Regions from separate parts of the Pseudomonas abieticivorans genome, predicted to be linked through region 1. Evidence: riboswitches for the same ligand, from Rfam matches in the RefSeq annotation. Region 1 holds a riboswitch; each other region holds the start of a gene.
What was found. A riboswitch is a leader RNA that binds a small molecule or an ion and turns the genes downstream of it on or off. The one in region 1 is predicted to bind cobalamin.

Region 2: linked by a shared signal. The riboswitch ahead of L9B60_RS22675 (CbtB domain-containing protein) and the one ahead of L9B60_RS03045 (ABC transporter substrate-binding protein) in region 1 are both predicted to bind cobalamin.
Region 3: linked by a shared signal. The riboswitch ahead of cobO (cob(I)yrinic acid a,c-diamide adenosyltransferase) and the one ahead of L9B60_RS03045 (ABC transporter substrate-binding protein) in region 1 are both predicted to bind cobalamin.

The regions. Positions count from the first base shown of each region.
Region 1 is NZ_CP094975.1:704,392-708,378, reverse strand. Features, by position in the region: gene L9B60_RS03050 (FecCD family ABC transporter permease) at 1-855, opposite strand, end outside; gene L9B60_RS03045 (ABC transporter substrate-binding protein) at 852-1,883, opposite strand; adenosylcobalamin (AdoCbl) riboswitch at 1,926-2,012, opposite strand; gene hemB (porphobilinogen synthase) at 2,172-3,146, shown strand; gene L9B60_RS03035 (cysteine hydrolase family protein) at 3,968-3,987, shown strand, end outside.
Region 2 is NZ_CP094975.1:4,971,343-4,975,329, reverse strand. Features, by position in the region: gene cobW (cobalamin biosynthesis protein CobW) at 1-1,031, opposite strand, end outside; cobalamin riboswitch at 1,128-1,327, opposite strand; cobalamin riboswitch at 1,616-1,809, shown strand; gene L9B60_RS22675 (CbtB domain-containing protein) at 1,906-2,091, shown strand; gene L9B60_RS22670 (CbtA family protein) at 2,103-2,792, shown strand; gene L9B60_RS22665 (cobalamin biosynthesis protein) at 2,792-3,196, shown strand; gene cobM (precorrin-4 C(11)-methyltransferase) at 3,252-3,987, shown strand, end outside.
Region 3 is NZ_CP094975.1:3,938,835-3,942,821, forward strand. Features, by position in the region: partial or broken gene L9B60_RS18090 (PQQ-dependent sugar dehydrogenase) at 1-1,271, opposite strand, end outside; cobalamin riboswitch at 1,500-1,725, shown strand; gene cobO (cob(I)yrinic acid a,c-diamide adenosyltransferase) at 1,865-2,476, shown strand; gene L9B60_RS18100 (cobyrinic acid a,c-diamide synthase CobB) at 2,473-3,786, shown strand; gene bluB (5,6-dimethylbenzimidazole synthase) at 3,779-3,987, shown strand, end outside.

The sequences.
Region 1 (3,987 bases):
CAGAAAGCGCGCCATGTGTGGCACCACCAGGCCGACAAAGCCCACCGCACCGACCACGCTGACGATGCTCGCGGTGATCAACGCGGTCACCCCAAACAGCAGCAGGCGCACCGGCGCCACGGCCACGCCGAGCGTGCGCGCAGCGTCTTCGCCGAACACGAATGCATCCAGCGCCCGGGCAAACAGCAGGCACACCAGCAAGCCTGCGGCCACCACTGCAGCCAGCAGGTACACGTCTGGCCAGCGCACGCCGCCCAAGCTGCCCAGTAGCCAGAACATTACGCTGCGGGCCTGCTCGGCGTTGGCCGACGTCGAGACGATCCAGGCGGTGAGGGCGTTGAACAGTTGTGAGCCGGCCACCCCAGCCAGGATCACCTGGGTCGGCCCACCCCGTATGCCCGCCGCCAGCAGCAACACCAAGGTGCAGGCCAGCGCCGCGCCCAGGAAGGCCCCCAGCGAGATACCGATCAGGCCGCCGCCCAGCCCCAACAGCATCACCAGCACGGCGCCGGTGGATGCGCCGGCACTCACGCCCAGCACGTAGGGCTCGGCCAGGGCGTTGCGCAGCAAAGCCTGCAGTACTGCGCCGCACACCGCCAGGCCCGCGCCACAGCAGGCGGCGGCCAGGGCGCGGCTCAGGCGGTACTCCCAGATGATCCCCTGCTGGATACGCGGCAGCGGGTAGTCGCCCAGGCCCAGGCCATTGAGCAACGCCTTGATCGTCACGCCGAGGGGGATGGTCATTTCGCCCAGCGACACGGCCAAGGCGATCGACAGGCTTAGCGTCAGCAGTGCCAGCACGGCCAGCAGCCAGCGCCAGGCGCGGGCGTTTTCTGCGGCGAAGCGTGAAATCACTGCGCTTTCCCGAACGTGCCCAGGCCGATGGCGATGTGTTCAATGGCATCGACCACGCTCATGGACGGGTTCAGTGACTGCGCGTCCACCACGATGATGTGGTTGTCGCGCACCGCTTTGAGCTCGCGGGTCACCGGGTCGCTACGCAGGAACGCCAGCTTTTTCTCGACATCGTCGGCGGGGTACAGGCGCCGGTCCATGCGCGCCACCACGATCACATCGGGGTTGCGCGCAGCGATGGTTTCCCAGCTCACGCCAGGCCATTCTTCGTCGCTGTCGATGATGTTGTGCAGGCCCAGCACCTGGTTGATGTAGCCAGGCGCGCCATTCTTGCCGGCCACCCATGGGTCGCCCTCCAGCCGCGTGCTGGAGAACCAATACATCACCGACAACGGCGCGTGCGGCTGGGCGTTGGCGGTCTTGACGGCTTGCGCGACGCGTTGGCGCAATTGCCCGACCAGGGCATCGCCGGCAGCCTTCACGTCGAAGATCTGCGCCAGCTCATGGATTTCCTGTTCCACCAGGCCCAGGGAATACAACTGGCTGCGGCTACCGTCGGCGTTGGAGGTGGCCGTCAGGCCCTTGCCCTGGCAGTCGCTGGGCGACACGTAGGAGGGGATGCCCAAGGCATCGAGCTGCTCTGGCGTGGCCACTTCGCCCTGTGGGCCGACGTGGTAGGTGTACTGGGCCAGCACGATGTCGGGGGCGGCCTTGGCCACCGCTTCAAAGCTTGGCGCATTGCTGGCCAGGCGCGGCACCGTGGCGCCTGCGGCCTGCAACGCGGGCGGCAGCGGCCCGAACCACACGCCGGTGCCCACCATGCGCGGCGCCAGGCCCAGCGACAACAGCAACTCGGTGCTGGCCTGGCCCAGGGTGACGGCGCGTTGCGGCTTGGCCTGGATGACCACCTCGCGGCCGCAGTTCTGCACCGTCAGCGGGTAGTGGGTGGCCGCCTGGCTTTCGCTCAGGGGCAGGATAACGGCGAGGGTGCAAAACAACAGGCGAATGCAATGACGGCGGATCAACATGCAGCGGCTCCCGGGATGGCGCGTCCGTAAGGGGGGAAGGGGGCCTGCCGCAAGGTCTGGCTTTCGCCGTAAAACGACGAACACAGTGGCGCGACCGCGCCGGATTCCAACCGGCTTCCTGCAACAGGCATGTATTAAATACGGGGCATACGATACGCGAAAAGCCTACGGGCTTCGCCCCCTTGGCCGAACTATTGTTGCGCCCCCTGCAACAACCTGTTGGGCGATCAAGGCTGGCCTGGCGGCCCATCAAGGCATAAGCTGCGCCTATTTGATCGGAGGCCCCTGATGCCCAGCCAATTCCCCAGCGTTCGCCCACGTCGCCTGCGCCGCTCCGAAAGCCTGCGCGGCTTGTTCCAGGAAACCGAATTCACCCTCAACGATCTGGTGCTGCCGATTTTCGTCGAAGAAGAAATCGACGACTTCGTGCCCATCACCAGCATGCCGGGCGTGATGCGTATCCCTGAGTCCAAACTGGCCAGTGAAATCGAACGCTACGCCCGCGCCGGCATCAAGTCGGTGATGACCTTTGGCGTGTCCCACCACCTGGACGACACTGGCAGCGACACCTGGAACGAAAACGGCCTGGTGTCACGCATGGCGCGTATTTGTAAAGACGCCGTGCCCGAGATGGTGGTCATGGCCGACACCTGCTTCTGCGAATACACCAGCCACGGCCACTGCGGCGTGCTGCACGGCCACGACGTGGACAACGACGCCACCTTGGTCAACCTGGGCAAGCAGGCGGTCGCGGCGGCCCGTGCCGGTGCCGACTTCATCTCGCCGTCGGCGGCGATGGATGGCCAGGTCGGCGCCATTCGCAGCGCGCTCGATGCCGCAGGCTTTATCGATACCTCGATCATGGCCTATTCGACCAAGTTCGCCTCGGCGCTCTACGGCCCGTTCCGCGAAGCCGGCGGCAGCGCGCTGAAGGGCAACCGCAAAAGCTACCAGATGAACCCGATGAACCGCCGCGAAGCGGTGCGCGAATCGCTGCTGGACGAGCAGGAAGGCGCCGACGTGATCATGGTCAAGCCGGCGGGCGCCTACCTGGACATCATCCGCGACATCCGCGAAGCCTCGCGCCTGCCGCTGGCCGCCTACCAGGTGAGCGGCGAATACGCGATGATCAAATTCGCCGCCCAGGTAGACGCCATCGACGAGGCCCGCGTAGTGCGCGAAAGCCTGGGCTCGATCAAGCGTGCCGGCGCCGACCTGATCTTCACCTACTTCGCCATGGACCTGGCGCGCGACGGGATCTGATTGCAGTAGAAGCGGCGGCTCGACGCCCCGATTCATCCGCGAAAGGATCGCCACGGTGGTCCAGGCAGACCGCGTCGTGTGCTTCGCGGATAAATCCGCTCCTACAGGGGGATGCGGTCGTCTGTAGGAGCGGATTCATCCGCGAAAAGAACGCCACGGTGGTTCAGACAGACCGCGTCGTGTGCTTCACGGATAAATCCGCTCCTACAGGGGGATGCGGTCGTCTGTAGGAGCGGATTCATCCGCGAAAAGTACGCCACGGTGGTTCAGACAGACCGCGTCGTGTGCTTCGCGGATAAATCCGCTCCTACAGGGGTATGCGGTCGTCTGTAGGAGCGGATTCATCCGCGAAAAGTACGCCACGGTGGTTCAGACAGACCGCGTCGTGTGCTTCGCGGATAAATCCGCTCCTACAGGGGTATGCGGTCGTCTGTAGGAGCGGATTCATCCGCGAAAAGTACGCCACGGTGGTTCAGACAGACCGCGTCGTGTGCTTCGCGGATAAATCCGCTCCTACAGGGGTATGCGGTCGTCTGTAGGAGCGGATTCATCCGCGAAAAGTACGCCACGGTGGTTCAGACAGACCGCGTCGTGTGCTTCGCGGATAAGTCCGCTCCTACAGGGGTATGCGGTCGTCTGTAGGAGCGGATTCATCCGCGAAAAGACCGCCACGGTGGTTCAGGCTGACCTCTTTAGGTGTTTCGCAGATCGATGACGCACATGTCAATTTAGCCCCGCCTATTGTCGTTCTGGCCAATCCTCAAGCGCGTTGCCCGGGTGGATACTTAATCCACCCCAACGTACCCCCCGAGGACCACGCCATGAGCAAGCAAGCCCTGAT
Region 2 (3,987 bases), 2.4 Mb from region 1:
AGCAGGGCGGCGTCCAGTTCCTGGCCGATCAGCACCAAACGCGTGGAGCGGGTTTCGTCGGCGGCCCAGGCGCGGTCGAAGTGCTTGTCGAAACGCGTGCCCACGCCTTGGATCAGCAGGCGCATTGGCTTGTTCGGGATGGCGGCGAAGCCCTTCACGCGCAAGATGCCGTGCTTGACCACCAGTTGGGTCAGGGCATCGAGCAGCAGGCTTTCGTCGGCTTGCGGCAGCTCGATGGAAATCGAGTCGAAGGCGTCGTGATCGTGGTCGTCATGATCGTCGCCGTCATGATGATCGTGGTGGGTCTTGCGCCCGTCGATGTGCACCTCGGACTCGGCGCCCAGGCCCAGCAACACCTCCAGCGGCAGGCGACCGCTGCTGGCTTCGATCACCTTGACCGCTGCCGGCAGTTCTTCGGCGACTTCGGCGCGCACGGCAGCCAACGCATCGGCATCGATCAGGTCGGCCTTGTTCAGGATGACCAGGTCGGCGCTGGCCAGTTGGTCGGCAAACAATTCGTGCAGCGGCGACTCGTGGTCCAGGTTGGGGTCCAGCTTGCGCTGGGCATCGACCTGGTCGGGGAAGGCGGCGAAGGTGCCGGCGGCCACGGCCGGGCTATCGACCACGGTGATCACCGCGTCCACGGTGCAGGCGCTGCGGATTTCCGGCCACTGGAAGGCTTGCACCAAAGGTTTTGGCAGGGCCAGGCCGCTGGTTTCGATCAGGATGTGGTCCAGGTCGCCACGGCGGGCCACCAGTTCGCGCATCACCGGGAAAAACTCTTCTTGCACGGTGCAGCACAGGCAGCCGTTGGCCAGCTCGAAGATACGCCCATTGGCTTCTTCTTCGGTGCAGCCGATGGTGCACTGCTTGAGGATCTCGCCGTCGATGCCCAGCTCGCCGAATTCGTTGACGATGACCGCGATGCGGCGGCCCTGGGCGTTGTCCAGCATGTGGCGCAGCAAAGTGGTCTTGCCCGAGCCCAGGAAGCCGGTAACGATAGTGACGGGAAGTTTGGCCAGTGTTTTCATCGGATGCCCTTGGCAGGTGGGCGGGCATGCGCGACGAGAACCGCGAGTGCTGGGCACGCGGGTGCGTTCGTCACCGGATCACCCCGCCCGGTTGTAGTGAGAAACTTGTTCGAGGCAGGTCTCCTGGCTCGCAGTGCGCAGGCCCAAGGCCTGCCGTGCCGGCGCCTTCCCGCGCCTAGCGCAGTGGCCTTGCCAACACCTCACCGCTTACAGTTGCGGGGGCAGCCGCGGCTTGAACCGCGTTCCCATCTTGGCTCAAGGGTTGCCCCTCGAGAACCTCGAAGGTGCAAGGCTACGCAGTGGTGGGGGGGAGGTCAATGGGGGCTGGCTTGAGATTCGGTAACGGCCACCACCGGCCGGCCGCGCGGCCTTATCGCAAGCAAGCTTGCTCGCACATTATCGGTGGGATTAGAGTTATCCAAGGCAGGCAACGCCTCTCCATCAGAATGCAGTACGTTGCAAAAGATGTGGGAGCAAGCTTGCTTGCGACAGGCCGCGCGGGCGGCCGGTCTCAGCCACACTTGAATCCACCGCCCGCCACTCCAAAACCCTGCACCATTGACTCCCCGCCCTGCCCCATGCTCTCCTTGCACCTTCGTTTGGGTGCCCTTCACAGGGTGAAACGGGAAGCCGGTCAAGTCCGGCGCTGCCCCCGCAACGGTAAGTGAGCGATGCATCTGTACCACTGTGCCAGCAGTTCGGCATGGGAAGGTGATGCAGCCTGGCAATGACATTGCCCCTCACAAGCCCGGAGACCGGCCCAATCAATCCATTGACAACCCGCGGTGGGCGGGCGCTGTTGAGAGCTTGCGGGCGTGCTGCGCGCAAGATCTTTGCGCCCCCTGTCGTCCTGAAAACGATACGAGGGAACGCCATGTCCGTTATTACCCACAGCCACGCAGGCTCCACCACCACCACCCAAAGCCAACGCCTGGTCGCTGCCATTGGCGCTGCCGTGCTCGGCGCGTGCCTGGTGTACTTTGCCGGTTTCTCGCACATCGCCGCGGTGCACAACGCCGCCCATGACACCCGCCACAGCTCCGCGTTCCCGTGCCACTGAGTGCCGACCCGATGATCAAGCGAATTGCCCAGACGGCCGGCTTCACCGGCCTGCTCGCCGCCCTGCTGTTGACGCTGCTGCAAAGCTTTTGGGTGGCGCCGCTGATTCTCAAGGCCGAAACCTTCGAGAAGGCCCCGGCGATGCAGATGCACGAGCACAGCGAGGCCACCCCTGCCGCCCATGAGCATGATGAAGAAGCCTGGGAGCCCGAAGACGGCTGGCAGCGCGTGGTGTCGACCACCGGCGGCAACTTGGTGGTGGCCGTGGGTTTTGCCCTGATGTTGGCCGCGCTCTACACCCTGCGCGCACCGGGCAACACCCGCGAAGGCTTGCTGTGGGGCCTGGCCGGTTTCGCCGTGTTCTGCCTGGCGCCCACCTTGGGCCTGCCACCGGAGCTGCCGGGGACGGCGGCCGCGGACCTGGCGCAGCGGCAAATCTGGTGGATTGGCACCGCCGCCTCCACCGCCGTGGCCCTGGCGCTTATGGTGTTCAGCCGCAACTGGCTGCTCAAGGGCCTGGGCGTGCTGATTTTGCTGACCCCCCACGTGATTGGCGCGCCGCAGCCTGAAATGCATCACAGCCTGGCGCCTGAAGCGTTGGCCGCCGAGTTCAAGGTCGCCTCGACCTTGACCAACGCCGCCTTCTGGCTGGCACTGGGCTTGATCAGTGCCTGGTTGTTCCGCCGCAAGCAGCAGGCCTGATGAAGCTGGTGGCCGGGTTTGGCTGCCAGAAAGGCTGCCCGGCCGAAGTGTTGGGCAGCCTGCTCCAAGCCACCTTGCTGCGCTTCAACCTGCAAGGTGCCGAACTGCTCGGCCTGGCCAGCCTGGACATCAAGCAGCATGAACCGGGCTTGCAGGCATTGGCCGAGCAACTGCAGCGGCCGCTGAGTTTTTTCAGCGCCGCGCAACTGCTGCCATTGGAGCCGCTGCTCAGCCACCGGTCTGCCGTCGCTTTCGCCCACACCGGTTGCCATGGCGTGGCCGAAAGCGCGGCCTTGGCGTTGGCCCAGAGGCTGGGCGGGCAACCGGCCAGCCTCTTGGTCACCCGGCAAAAAAATGCCCAGGCCACCCTCGCATTGGTACAAATCCCCCACGATCCGCGATAATCATCCCCCGCCTACTTGAAAGTTGTTCAAGCAGCGCCTTTTTCAGGACACGTGCATGACCGTCTATTTCATCGGCGCAGGCCCCGGCGACCCCGAACTGATCACGGTCAAGGGCCAACGCCTGATCCGCAGTTGCCCGGTGATCATCTATGCCGGCTCCCTGGTGCCCACCGCCGTGTTGCAGGGCCATACGGCCGATCAGGTGATCAACAGCGCCGAGTTGCACTTGCAGCAAATCATCGATCTGATCCAGGCCGCCCACGCCCGTGGCCAGGACGTGGCGCGGGTGCATTCCGGCGACCCTAGCCTGTATGGCGCGATCGGCGAGCAGATTCGTCATCTGAAGGCGTTGGGCATTCCCTTTCAGATCATCCCCGGCGTCACCGCCACCGCAGCCTGCGCGGCGTTGTTGGGCGCGGAACTGACCCTGCCAGACATCTCGCAAACGGTGATTTTGACGCGCTACGCCACCCAGTCACCGATGCCCAAGGGTGAAGAGTTGGCCAGCCTGGCCCAGCATGGGGCCACCATGGCCATCCATTTGGGCGTGCAGCATTTGCCGAAGATACTTGACGAATTGTTGCCCCATTACGGTGCCGACTGCCCGATCGCCGTGGTGCACCGCGCCAGCTGGCCGGATCAGGACTACGTGGTGGGTACCCTGGCCGACATCGTCGACAAGGTGGCGGCCAAGGGTTTCCGGCGCACCGCCTTGATACTGGTCGGGCGGGTGCTGGGCAGCGATGTGTTTGGCGAATCAGCGTTGTATCGAGCCGGCCACGCCCATGTGT
Region 3 (3,987 bases), 3.2 Mb from region 1:
CGGCCACCAGCACTCCGCCTTTATGGTCGCTGGTGATGCCCACTGGCCGCCCCATGGCCTCTTCCTTGTCATCCAGGAAACCGGTCAGGAAATCGACCGGCTGCCCGGTCGGACGACCGGCAGTGAAGGGCACGAAGATCACTTTGTAGCCACTGTGCGGTTTGCGGTTCCAGGAGCCGTGCTGGCTGACGAAGGCGCCGTGGTTGAACGGTGCCGGCAACCCGTCGGCCTCGGCGAAGGTCATGCCGATGGACGCGGTGTGCGGGCCTACGGCGTAGTCCGGAGCGATGGCCTTGGCGACCATTTCCGGGTTCTGCGGGGAAACCCGGGCATCCACGTGCTGGCCGTAGTAGCTGAAGGGCCAACCGTAGAAGGCGCCATCCTTGACCGAGGTGATGTAGTCGGGCACCAGGTCGCTGCCAATTTCGTCACGCTCGTTCACCGACGTCCACAATTGCCCGCTGGTGGGCTCCCAGCCCATGCCGTTGGGGTTGCGCAGGCCGGAGGCGAAGATGCGGTGCTGGCCGGTGGCCGGGTCCACCTCCCAGATGGCCGCGCGGCCTTTCTCGGCGTCCAGGCCGTTTTCGCCGACGTTGCTGTTGGAGCCCACGGTGACGTAGAGCTTTTTGCCGTCGGGGCTGGCGATGACGTTTTTGGTCCAGTGGTGGTTGAGGGTGCCGCCTGGCAAGTCGACCACTTTGGTGCCGGTGCCACTGATGGCGGTCATGCCCGGCTCGTAGTGGAAGCGCAGCAGCGCATCGGTGTCGGCCACGTACAGGTCGTTGCCGACCAGGGTCATGCCGAACGGTGAGTTGAGATTGGTCAGGAACACCGTGCGGGTTTCTGCCACGCCATCACCGTCCTTGTCCCGTAGCAAGGTGATGCGGTTGGCACTGGGTACGCCGGCGCCCGCTTTGCCCATCACGGTCTTCATCACCCAGCCCTTGATGCCCTTGCTGTCGTCGGGCTTGGGCGGGGCGTTGGTTTCCGCCACCAGCACGTCGCCGTTAGGCAGTACGTACAGCCAGCGTGGGTGGTCGAGGTTTTCCGCGAACGCGTCCACTTGGGTGCCTTGCGCAGCCTGGGGTTTCTCGCCTTGAGGCCAGCCAACGGCGTTGGCGATGTTGACGGTGGGGATCAGGGTTTTGTTCGGTGCCGGCAGCTGCGGTGAGGGGCCGGTGCCGTCGGAAACTTTACAGCGTGGAGGATTCCCCGCAGGCGCCAAGCGCGACGGTGGTGAGGATGACGAGGGCCAGGCGGGTCTTGTGCATAGCGGGTGCTCCCGGGTGCGCATTGGGGTTATGTAGAGTAGAGACGTGTCGCAGCTCGGAGGTTCAAGCCAATTTCCTGCCTGCTCTGATCTGCTCTTGATCTTGATTGTGTGCCCCATCAAGCGCCCGGGCCGTCATCCGCTTGAGCGACGCCGGAGGGAGGAGGCCACTTCACCTTTGCGGTCTTACAGAGCGCCTTTAATTGACGCTCCACCCCCAACCCTCTACCCTTCGCGGGTTGTTCCAGGTGCCTTGTAGCGTTGAAGCTGGCAGGGTGAAACAGGGAAGCCGGTGAGCCTGCCATGCAGATGATCCCGGCGCTGCCCCCGCAACGGTAAATGAGTCAATACCGCGCATTGCGCCACTGGGCCAGGATGGTTCCGGGAAGGCGCGCGGTCTGGGTGTGTGTGCCCCGCTCATGAGCCCGGAGACCGGCCTGGGACATTCGATGGCATCACGTTGGCATTGCCCGTGGGCCTTTTCAATTCTTCTGTCGCGCGGGTGAGAGCGGCATTGACGATTGTGCGCTGCACCCGGCCGGGTAGCGGTGTCTCGTCGATGCCCCCTGCGCGCAGGTGTAGCGGAGCGCTGCGATGAGTGAATCCCAGGAACGTGACGAGCGCCATGTGGCGCGCATGTTGCGCAAGAAAGCCATAATCGATGAACGCATCGCCAACTCGCCCAACGAGTGCGGGCTGATGCTGGTGCTCACCGGCAACGGCAAGGGTAAAAGCAGCTCGGCCTTCGGCATGCTGGCCAGGGCCATGGGCCATGGCCTACAGTGCGGCGTGGTGCAGTTTATCAAGGGCCGCAACAGCACCGGCGAAGAGCTGTTTTTCCGCCGCTTCCCCGAGCAGGTCAGCTACCACGTGATGGGTGAAGGCTTTACTTGGGAAACCCAGGATCGCCAACGCGACATCGCCGCCGCGCAGGCGGCCTGGGAAGTGTCATGCCAGCTGTTGCGCGACCCGAGCATCGGCTTGGTGATCCTCGACGAACTGAACATCGCCCTCAAACACGGCTACCTGGACCTTGACCAGGTGCTGGCCGATTTGCAGGCGCGCCCGCCGATGCAACACGTGATTGTCACGGGGCGCGGGGCCAAGCCTGAAATGATCGAGCTGGCCGATACCGTGACCGAGATGGGCATGCTCAAGCACGCCTTCCAGGCCGGTATTCGTGCCCAGAAAGGGATCGAGCTGTGAGTGATGCGCGACATTGCCCGGCGGTGCTGATTGCCGCACCGGCGTCTGGCCAGGGCAAGACCACCGTCACCGCGGCGCTGGCCCGTTTGCATCGCAACCAGGGCCGCAATGTACGCGTGTTCAAGTGCGGCCCAGACTTCCTCGACCCCATGATTTTGGAACGTGCCAGCGGCCACCCGGTGTATCAGCTGGACCTGTGGATGGTGGGCGCCGAGGAAAGCCGTCGGTTGCTGTGGGAGGCGGCCGGCGAGGCCGACCTGATCCTGATCGAAGGGGTGATGGGGCTGTTTGACGGCACGCCGTCCAGCGCCGACCTGGCGCGCCACTTTGGCGTGCCCGTGTTGGGCGTGATCGACGGCACCGCCATGGCCCAGACGTTTGGCGCGCTGGCCCTGGGGCTGGCGCGCTACCAGCCAGACCTGCCGTTTGCCGGCGTGCTGGCCAACCGCGTCGGCACCCTGCGCCACGCGCAACTGTTGGAAGGCAGCCTGACTGAAGGCTTGCGCTGGTACGGCGCGTTGTCGCGCGAGACGGGTATCGAACTGCCCAGCCGCCACTTGGGCCTGGTGCAGGCCAGCGAACTGAATGACCTGGACGTACGCCTGGATGCCGCGGCGGCGGCGTTGGCCGAGAGCTGCGAAGTGGCCTTGCCGCCGGCCGTGACTTTCGCCGCGCCGACCGTGGTGCCGGCCGAGCCATTGTTGGCCGGCGTGCGCATTGCCATTGCCCGCGACGAAGCCTTCGCCTTTACCTACGGCGCCAGTCTCGACCTCTTGGCCGCGATGGGCGCGCACCTATCATTCTTCTCGCCGATCCACGACCGCGAACTGCCGCCCTGTGACAGCCTGTACCTGCCCGGTGGTTACCCGGAACTGCACCACGCCGTGCTGGCGGCCAACACGCCGATGCTGGCGGCCATCCGCGCTCACCATCAGGCCGGCAAACCTTTATTGGCCGAATGTGGTGGCATGCTCTACTTGCTGGATGCGCTGACCGACGTCGACGGCCAGCGCGCCGAACTGCTGGGGTTGCTGACCGGTGAAGCGGTGATGCAGAAACGCCTGGCGGCCCTGGCCTTGCAGAGCGTGGTGTTGCCGGAAGGCTTGCTGCGGGGGCACACCTACCATCACTCGCTGACCGCCACCAGCCTGGAGCCGATCGCCCGTGGCGTCAGCCCCAATGGCGGTCGCGGCGCAGAAGCGGTGTACCGCGATGGGCGCCTGACGGCGTCGTACGTGCACTTCTATTTCCCGTCCAACCCGGCGGCCATCGCGCGCTTGCTGGCGCCCACGAGCACCCTTGATGACTGACCAGGCTTACAGCGAGGCCGAGCGCGCGGCCCTTTACCGGGTGATCAGCGAGCGCCGTGACATGCGCCACTTTATAGGTGGCAGCGTGGCCCCTGAGCTGCTCGCGCGCCTGCTGGAGGCCGCGCATCACGCGCCCAGTGTCGGGTTAATGCAGCCCTGGCGTTTTATCCGCATCAGCGACCGTGACTTGCGCGGCAAAAT